DNA from 3 places in the Bacillus sp. ISL-77 genome. Region 1 is predicted to be linked to each of the others. Evidence: riboswitches for the same ligand, from Rfam matches in the RefSeq annotation. Region 1 holds a riboswitch; each other region holds the start of a gene.
What was found. A riboswitch is a leader RNA that binds a small molecule or an ion and turns the genes downstream of it on or off. The one in region 1 is predicted to bind cyclic di-GMP.
Positions count from the first base shown of each region.

Region 1 (3,175 bases):
CATTTAGTATTGTCTTGAATTCCTTTTTGTTTGCACAGACTTATCAAAAACAATAAAACAGGATGAGCAAAGTGGCCCATCCTGTTTCATCTAATATTAAACCTTTTTAAAATAAAAAATACTGATAAAATACCGAATGAATCAATAACTAAGTCATAAAAACGTCCATCTCTCCCGAAAAATAACTGCAGGAATTCTGTTAGAAACGCAAAAGTAATGGAGATTCCGATAGAATATATGTGACTTCTTAATAGATTGAAGAGGAGAAAATCCATTATCGCAAAACCGATAAAATGGCCTAACTTAATTTTAATAAATTCAGAATGAATCAAGGTTAAATCATTTAAATAAAAAAAAGACAAAAAGTCCGGATTTGATACCCACTTTAATCCAAATGAATGTAAATATATTAATCGCTCTATACTCTCAGTCCAGGTATTTACCAACAAAAATAGTCCCCATAAAATAATCATTAAGACTTTTATAAAAAGAAATCGTTTCTTTGTCTTTCTCTTACGTATTCTACTACCTTGTACCGGTTGATAATCCAAAATCCTTGCTCCTAACTAACTAGTATTTCTTAATTGAATTATATTATTAATTTTATCATTGTTCCCTTTAAAGAACAAATAGGAGATATTCACACTAAAATAATCCAATAATGTACAACTTTCGTATTATAAGTTAATAATATTTCTATGGGTAAAATTAACCCGTTTCCATTTACAAAATTCTACATTTTCTTTTATAATGAACATAAGTTGTTCTTATTTAGGAACCGATAATTAGAAAAGAAGGGAAATCATGATATATCCACTAATAAAAGAAAGAAACCAGATTCACATTGTGAAAGATTCCTATCATTGTGCATGCGGTCTAGAATTTAATAAGGATCGAATTATTAAAAGGAAGACCCTTAGAAATATTAAATTTATTGAATTAGGTCAGGTAACTTGTGAGAACTGTTTTTTAAAACTTCTAAATTATGACTAATGGGTTTACATATTTTTTGTCGAAATTGTGTCGAAATTTTTGGAAATATTTGCATTTAGTTTCCCGTAAGACTATAGTACTATTAGTTTATTCTATAATATTTTAATACTTTAATACTTTAATACTATAAACGACAAAGGCAAACCTTTCGAAAGATTGGGACGCAAAGCTACAGGTCTAAAGTTTTTAACTAGGATGGCTGAGTTACCTGAAATAGTAATCATTTTAGGAGGGTGAATTTTGTCTGCATTAACCAATGAAAAAGATTTTGATACAGAATGGTTAGAACTTATTAATGAAGCTAAAAAGATAGGACTTTCCATTGATGAAATTAGAGATTTCCTAAAACGTTCCCTTTAGAGCCAATTTAATTTATCCCTTGGATAAAAAGACTATTGAGGTGGAGTATATAATTAATACGAGGGTTATTGATTATACAATTTTCGCAATATTCAATTTTTGGGACAGCAGCGGGCGCAAAGTATAAGACCTCAGGTGATTATAGCAGGTTATTATTGTTCGTCTGTATATTATGGAAAAGCAATATAATAAAATACCCTTATACAGAGAACGTATTTTTATTAAGTAAAATTTTAAAGTGAATAAAATGCTCTATAAATTTGAAACAGCTTAACAAATTAATGAGCAATTTGTTAAGCTGTTTTAGGTATAGGTTAATAATTTAAAAACTTCACACAAACCGCATAAGGCACAGTAATATCAGACTCAATCAACGTCAATTTCCCCGAAAACTCATCCCTTGAGAACAATACTAAATTGCCTGACTCCTGATTCGAAGCAACCACAAACTTCCCGCTAGGATCAATTTCAAAATCCCTTGGCCAATCACCTTCAGTCGATGTATGTTCAACAAAGCTAAGCTCGCCCGTTTCGATATCCACACGGAAAACGGCTATACTGTTATGCCCGCGATTACCGGCATAGACAAAGCGTCCATCAGCTGAAATATGAATCGCACTGCCTTGGTTATTATCTGTAAAATCAGCTGGAAGTGTGGATATATATTGTTTTTCGGTAAAGTGGCCATCTTCCTTATGATAGGTTAATACAATGACCTCCGAACTAAATTCGGTCATGATATATGCATATTGGCCATTAGGATGAAAAACCAAATGCCTTGGTCCGCTCCCAGCTTTTAAAGGTAACAGGCTGGCTTTTGAAAGTGTGCCATCACTGTTAATCGGATACGAAATAAGGGCATCAATTCCTAATTCTACAACTGCGAGATAGTTCTCATCAGGTGTGACTCCTGCATAATGAGTATGTGGTTTTTCCTGTCTTGGATCTGGGCCTGAACCTTCATGTTTAATGATTGAGGCAGCCGGTTGGACCGTGCCATCCTCCTCGTTAATTAAGTAGGATTCTACGGATCCTTTATGGTAATTTGCACTGAATGCATAGCGGTTTTTGCTGTCTACACTTACATGACATGGCGATGAGCCTGGAAGCATCTGACGATTTTGCTCCGTTAATGTGCCATCACCCTCTATTGAAAAAGCAACGACACCACCTTCTTCCCCTTTTTTTGCAACGGAATATAGATAGCGATTGTCCTTACTGATCGTTAGGTATGTAGGATTTTCTAACTGTGCCGCCTCGTTAATATCCACTATTCTTCCCTCGTTAGTATCAAGTGTGAAGGAATAGATTCCTTTACTGTCCCCCTTCGTGTATGTTCCAATATAACCGATATATTTTTGGTTGTTTGTCATTTGATCTCTCCTTAAAAAATGTAGTCTGTTTATTCTATCAAAATTTCCAATGATTACTCAAACAATGCAATCCTTGGATGAATGCTGTGATTAGAAATAATTAATGGAAACAGCCGTAAATTAATAGCTTTCCATAAAAAAATGATTATGATAAATTTGAAAGGGGAAAATTCCAATAGACATATGAACTACGGAGGGAATTATATTGCAGCCATTATTTTTAAAACCCGTTTTTAAAGAACGAATTTGGGGTGGAACCGCCTTACAAAAAGAATTTGGTTACTCGATACCAAACGATAAAACAGGGGAATGCTGGGCGATTTCCGCACATCCGAACGGTCCATCGATGATTGAAAATGGACCATTTGCTGGAAAAACTCTGGACGTACTTTGGAAAGAACAACCTGAACTTTTTGGAAATCCGACGGAAGACGTTTTCCCTCTATTAA
Region 1 is NZ_JAGGQY010000047.1:8,050-11,224, forward strand. It holds gene J7E77_RS19225 (VanZ family protein) at 87-551, opposite strand; cyclic di-GMP riboswitch class I at 1,122-1,205, shown strand; gene J7E77_RS19230 (anti-repressor SinI family protein) at 1,234-1,353, shown strand; gene J7E77_RS19235 (lactonase family protein) at 1,668-2,726, opposite strand; gene manA (mannose-6-phosphate isomerase, class I) at 2,929-3,175, shown strand, end outside.

Region 2 (3,175 bases), on a different contig from region 1:
TTGATGCGCTCCAGTTAGAAGGAATTCTACCCGTAACATTGGAAGCAAAAGAAGGTCTAGCTCTAATTAATGGTACTCAAGCGATGACAGCAATGGGTGTTATTGGTTACTTGGAGGCAGAACAGTTAGCACATGAAAGTGAGCTGATTGCTGCAATGACAATGGAAGGGTTAAACGGAATTATCGATGCATTTGCAGAAGAAGTTCATGTCGCAAGGGGATACAAACAGCAGATTGACACAGCAGCGAGAATTCGTCGTTATTTAGGCGATAGTTTATTGACAACACAGCAGGGCGAGTTACGGGTTCAAGATGCTTATTCTCTCCGCTGCATTCCACAAGTTCACGGGGCATCTTGGCAGGCCTTGGATTATGTGAAAGAAAAATTAGAGATCGAAATGAATGCAGCAACGGATAATCCATTAATTTTTGATGATGGAGAAAAGGTGATTTCTGGGGGGAACTTCCACGGACAGCCCATAGCTTTTGCGATGGATTTTATGAAGATTGCCGTAGCGGAACTAGCAAATATCTCGGAAAGACGAATTGAAAGATTAGTTAATCCACAGCTAAATGATTTACCGGCTTTCCTAAGTCCTGAACCTGGTTTGCAATCGGGTGCAATGATTATGCAATATGCGGCAGCAGCGCTTGTTTCAGAAAATAAAACACTCGCACATCCTGCCAGTGTCGACTCGATTCCCTCTTCCGCAAATCAAGAGGATCATGTAAGTATGGGAACAATTGCTTCTAGGCATGCTTATCAAATTATCCAGAACGCACGCAGAGTTATCGCAATTGAACTAATTTGTGCCATGCAGGCGGTTGAAATTCGCGGGATCGAAAAAATGGCATCTTATACCAGGGGGTTTTATGATAAAGGCCGCGAACAGGTAGCTTCGATTAAACAAGACAGGGTGTTTTCCAAGGACATCGAAAAAGCAGCTAATTGGCTTAAAGCAGTTGAATTTTCACATTTTATTAGAAATTTAAGTGTGGAAAAAGGCGAATTCTAGGGATATAAAAAGGCGTGAAGTGCTCACGCCTTTTATTCTGTCTGGTCATTTAGTAAACGAGCAGTATCTCCTCGATATTCATCCTCATCTTCCACTCGATTTTTAAAGGCTTCCCTTACCACTAAAAATTCTTCGTCCCCAATTGCTTGTTTCGCATGCTTTTCTGTTAAACTGTCTTTTGGAAAATTACCTGGGTGGTTTTTCTTTTTATGTTCAAAATGTTCTCCACGTGCCAAATTCAACACTCCTTTCGTCATCAAAAGTAGCATTCCCTGATTGGAGTGAAAATAATTACTATTAAAAAAGAAAAAGCTGTCTGAAAGTGGAATCTATAAATAGATTCACTCTTCACCAGCTTTATCTTTCGGGGGATCTGGTTTACACATGCGGTCTAAGACATACCCAGCAGGGGTTAAGCTGTAATTGGGATATTTTTGTAGATGTTTGGCATAATTTGTTAGAAAGAAATGTGTGAAAATTAAAATAATACGACAAATTACAACACCCTACTAAAATAGCACTAGATATAATATCAATGAGGATTAAGTAAATCGACCTATCACATAAGAACGATAAGCTAATACAGTCATACTTAAGTTGTATTAGTATCAGAAAAAGGCAAACCTGTTGAAAAGCAGGGACGCAAAGCCGAGGATCTAAGGCAAGTATGACTTGTTACGATGGCCGGGCTACCTGGAATACACAATGTATTTTAGGAGTGAGAAAAATGGTTATTACAAAAAGTGAAGTAGAAGTAATCGATCAAGAATGGATGGAACTCATATTAGAAGCAAAAGACTTGGGATTATCCATAAAAGCAGTTCGTGACTTCCTTAGCCAACAAGAGGTTATGAGTTAATCACGGAACGACAGTGTACATAAATAAAAAAAGCATTCTACAAATGGGAGTATTTGTAGAATGCTTTTCTTTGTTCAAATTGAAAAAGACCTTTTCACAGGTTATTATTTATCGTCGTTTTGATTAATACGCCACTTGTTAAATTCAAGAAAATCACGAAATTGTTCTTTGGAAACACCAGAATTCATTGCATCTTTGACAAGATTCATCCAATCAATGTCTAATTCCGCTTTATTGACTTCTTCATGTATTAAATGATCAATAGGTATATTTAAGACAACTGCAATTTTTTCAAGAAACTTTATAGAAGGATTCTCTTGTTTGTTATTTTCAAGGTTACTTAAATAAGATTTTGCCACGCCTGCTTGAGCAGCAAGTTCGGAAAGTGACATTTTCTTTTCTAAGCGGAATTTTTTTACGCGATCACCGATCATAATTCTCACACACCTAATTATTATTCACTTTACATTAATTCTATCAAAAAGAATAGAAAAGTACCATATTAAGAACAAAGGAATATGACAAAAATATGAACTTCGAGAAAAAGTTTCACCAATAAAGTATTTTTGAAAAATTAACAGGATAGGGTTAATATTAATATTGTTGCCAATAGTGGTCAATTGTATAATTCACTAAAAGGATGGCTTTTAGACGAATAACAATTTTGAATATTATACATAAAAATAAACAAAAAGGAAGGGGACCCTCCTAAAATGATTGTCCTTAAATCACAACGTGAAATTGAAGCAATGAAAAAGGCAGGAGAAATACTTGCAGCTTGTCATAAAGAAATTGGAAAATTAATCAAACCAGGTATAACCACTTGGGAAATCGATGAATTTGTTGAAGGATTTCTTAAGAAAAATGGAGCGACACCAGAACAAAAGGGTTATAAGGGTTATGAATATGCAACCTGTGCAAGCATAAATGACGAAATATGCCATGGCTTCCCAAGGAAGGAGTCTTTAAAAGATGGGGACATTGTGACAGTGGATATGGTTGTCAATTACAATGGTGCCTTGGCTGATTCCGCTTGGTCCTACGCAGTAGGAAAGGTATCTGAGGAAACCGAACGTTTATTAAATGTTACAAAGGAAGCACTCTATAAAGGGATAGAACAGGCGATTGTCGGCAATCGAATCGGGGATATCGGGCACGCAATTCAAACCTATGTTGAAAGCGAAGGTTTTTCTGTTGTTCGAGACTTTATTGGTCATGGGATTGGAGCAGTGATACACGAGAAGCCGGATGTTCCGCACTACGGACTGCCAGGAAAAGGCGCAAGAATTAAAGAAGGTAT
Region 2 is NZ_JAGGQY010000036.1:227,351-230,525, forward strand. It holds gene hutH (histidine ammonia-lyase) at 1-1,016, shown strand, start outside; gene J7E77_RS14875 (hypothetical protein) at 1,049-1,252, opposite strand; cyclic di-GMP riboswitch class I at 1,624-1,713, shown strand; gene J7E77_RS14880 (anti-repressor SinI family protein) at 1,744-1,875, shown strand; gene J7E77_RS14885 (helix-turn-helix domain-containing protein) at 1,980-2,309, opposite strand; gene map (type I methionyl aminopeptidase) at 2,589-3,175, shown strand, end outside.
Region 2: it holds a riboswitch for cyclic di-GMP, as region 1 does, so the genes downstream of both, J7E77_RS14880 (anti-repressor SinI family protein) here and J7E77_RS19230 (anti-repressor SinI family protein) in region 1, are expected to answer to the same signal.

Region 3 (3,175 bases), on a different contig from region 1:
GGACAAAGAGTTCTCGGTTATAAACCTCGAAGTTCATTCTGTTTTCATCCCTTTCATATTTTCAGGTAAATTGCTGAAAAAAACAAATACCCCATTTTGAATTTCCTTTTTTAATGCTTCTATAACTAAATCGTCCGAAGGCGCATTTTCAAAAGAGCGGCTGCCAGAGGAATGGGCGTTTATATGTTGTTCAATCCTGATAGGAAGCTGTTTAATGATGTCTTGTTTTATGAACGATAAATATTCATCATTCGGTTGAACGGTTAATTCCCTTTGGGCATTTTCAACTAATTGAGGTAAATCCGTTTCTAAATATCTGTAAATAGCTTCCTCGATTTTCATTGATCTTTGCATTTGATCCTTGGGTGATATTGGTGTGGTTAAGGATTGACTTTGTACTGCGAAGTCCTCGATTCCTGATAATTCGGATGGGTTTAGACCTATGTTTAATGTTCCTTCAAGCGTCTCAACTTTCAATTGATCAAATTTATATTCAATTTTATCAACATGGATGGCCTTTTTTTCATTTAATTGTTTGATATCTTCTTTCATTTTTTGGAGAGCGTTCTCTAAAGTTAGAATTCGCTGCTCCTGTGCTTGAATACACATCTGCAGCCATTGAAGATATTGGGAATAATCCTGATACATGTAATCACCTCACAATTATTTCGCCAATAAGTTTATCAATTTTTATATGATAGGGCGGCTTACTAATCCTGTTCTCTAACAGCAGCTTGTAATGGTACGGCTGGTGTCCCTAATAAAGTCCCTGAAGGTTGAATGGATTGCGGTGCGGGTTGTGAAAATCCACCGGTATTATATAAATGAGCTGTTGGTTTAATAATCCCAGCACTGCCTATTTGTAGGACGGAGGAATTGGTAATCCCGCCAATTTTAATAAAATTAATCTGAATGGACTGCTGGATATAGAAATTCATTTGAAAATCACCCATTCATTAAGCATTAAGTGCAATTCCTTGATCGTAAACATCTGAATCATTGGTATTTGTGGAACTAACATTATTATGGAGCTGTAAGCTATCCCCTGTGTTAAAGGAACCAGCACCGGAAAAGGTTTTTGCAGTAGAAAATGGCATAATTTTATAAACATCTCCAATATGGAAAACAGAACTGCTGCCAAGTGTAATGACCTGTGCAACTCCAACAATCGCTGGCATTTTCAACACCCTTTTTTCATAGTATCTTCTACATCCTATGTATGGGCAAAGGTAATGTGATTGATTCGCCCAAATAAATTGGAAACAGAGGTCATTTAAGTTTATTTACACTTTTATTTATTTGTTTTTAGGGGTATGAATGAAAAACAGTTCAATTAACCTATGATTTACCACGCAAAATGATAAAATAGTAGGATATCAGATAAGGGTAAAACGTTCTATTATGTGATTAAGAGATCAGTCGGAAAAATAAACACTGAGTCTCGATAAAGGCAAAGCTGATGAAAATCAGTGACGCAAAGCTACAGGGGCTAAGGTGCATTTGCACTAAGCCAGCCAGTTACCGAAAGATCAGGGTGTTTCATAATAGATATTCTATGTCTGCATAGGTTTTCTATGTATATATGGTTGTTCTATGAATTCTATCCCCCCCTTTGGTAAAGGTGGGGCTATTTCTATTTCACGGAGGTGAAAATTGTTGATGATACCTTTAATGGACGAGGAAAATGAAAAGGCGAAAAAAGCTAACAAACATCAGGAATTAAAGAATGTTCTTCATAAGAAAATTTTGCAAGAGTTAAAAGAGCAAGAAATTGAGGAAATCATTCCAAAGTTTGACGGAATGGCAGTCGAAATAATAAAAGAAGATGAAGAATTCCGTGGGCAAATTGATCGAAAAAAAGTAGATGATGAGCTAATCAACGACCTAACTGGTTTCGGACCAATTAATTCCCTTCTTTTAGATGAAGATGTTTCAGAGGTAATGGTGAATGGACCCAACCAAGTTTACTGTGAACGAAAAGGGAAGTTGGTGTTAACGCCAGTTCAATTCCGAGACAATGAACATGTCATGAGTGTAATAGACAAAATAGTTGCCCCACTGGGACGGAGAATAGATGAAAGTTCTCCAATGGTAGATGCCAGGCTTCCGGATGGATCGCGTGTTAATGCTATCATTCCCCCCTTGGCATTAAATGGACCAACTATAACAATCAGGAAATTTCCAAAGGATCCCTACCAGATTGAAGATTTGATTAACTTTGGAACAGTCACAGAAGAAATGGCTATCTTTCTAGATGCTTGTGTGAAAGCACGGTTAAATATGTTTGTCAGCGGAGGAACAGGATCTGGCAAAACAACCACACTCAATGTTTTGTCAAATTTTATCCCAGATGATGAAAAAATCGTAACTATTGAGGATGCAGCCGAGATTCAATTGGGACAAGAGCATGTGATATCCCTAGAGTCACGTCCGCCCAATATAAAAGGTAAAGGAGCCATCTCCATTAGAGATCTTGTCAGGAACTCACTACGGATGAGACCAGACCGCGTTATTATCGGGGAAGTACGTGGAGGAGAAGCGCTTGATATGCTGCAGGCAATGAATACGGGACATGATGGTTCATTGGCTACAGGGCACTCAAACAGTCCAAGAGATATGATTGCTCGGTTGGAAACAATGGTTCTTATAGCTGGTGTAGATTTGCCGATAAAAGCACTACGTGAGCAAATTGCTGGGGCGATTGATGTGATTATACAGCAAACACGTTTGAAGGACGGAACAAGGAAAATTGTCAATATAACTGAGGTACAAGGAATGGAAGGAGAAATTATCGTTCTCCAAGATATCTTCTCTTTTAAACAAGAAGGACTTAACGCAGAAGGAAAAATCATTGGAAGGCTTGTACCTACCGGTGTCCACCCTAAGTTTTATGATCGTCTGGAGGCATCAGGGATTCACATTCCGTCGTCCGTGTTTATAGAAAATGAGGAGTGGCGGCAATGATTGGACTGCTCCTGATTTTTTTCAGAGATAGGCTTGATGTAGATATTGTTAGAGCGTTTATCAGTAATGTTTTACAAGCTGAAAAATTAGGAATCGGCATGGTTCGAGTGCTCCGAGTTCAATCCAATGAAGTCAGAGAACAGAGAAAGCAACGGGCGGAAGAGACGGCTATGAAAGCACCAATCAAAATGCTCTTTCCGTTAGTTCTTTT
Region 3 is NZ_JAGGQY010000018.1:76,650-79,824, reverse strand. It holds gene J7E77_RS06825 (spore gernimation protein GerPD) at 1-37, opposite strand, end outside; gene gerPC (spore germination protein GerPC) at 34-648, opposite strand; gene J7E77_RS06815 (spore germination protein GerPB) at 711-938, opposite strand; gene J7E77_RS06810 (spore germination protein) at 957-1,178, opposite strand; cyclic di-GMP riboswitch class I at 1,440-1,526, shown strand; gene J7E77_RS06805 (TadA family conjugal transfer-associated ATPase) at 1,660-2,964, shown strand; gene J7E77_RS06800 (type II secretion system F family protein) at 2,961-3,175, shown strand, end outside.
Region 3: it holds a riboswitch for cyclic di-GMP, as region 1 does, so the genes downstream of both, J7E77_RS06805 (TadA family conjugal transfer-associated ATPase) here and J7E77_RS19230 (anti-repressor SinI family protein) in region 1, are expected to answer to the same signal.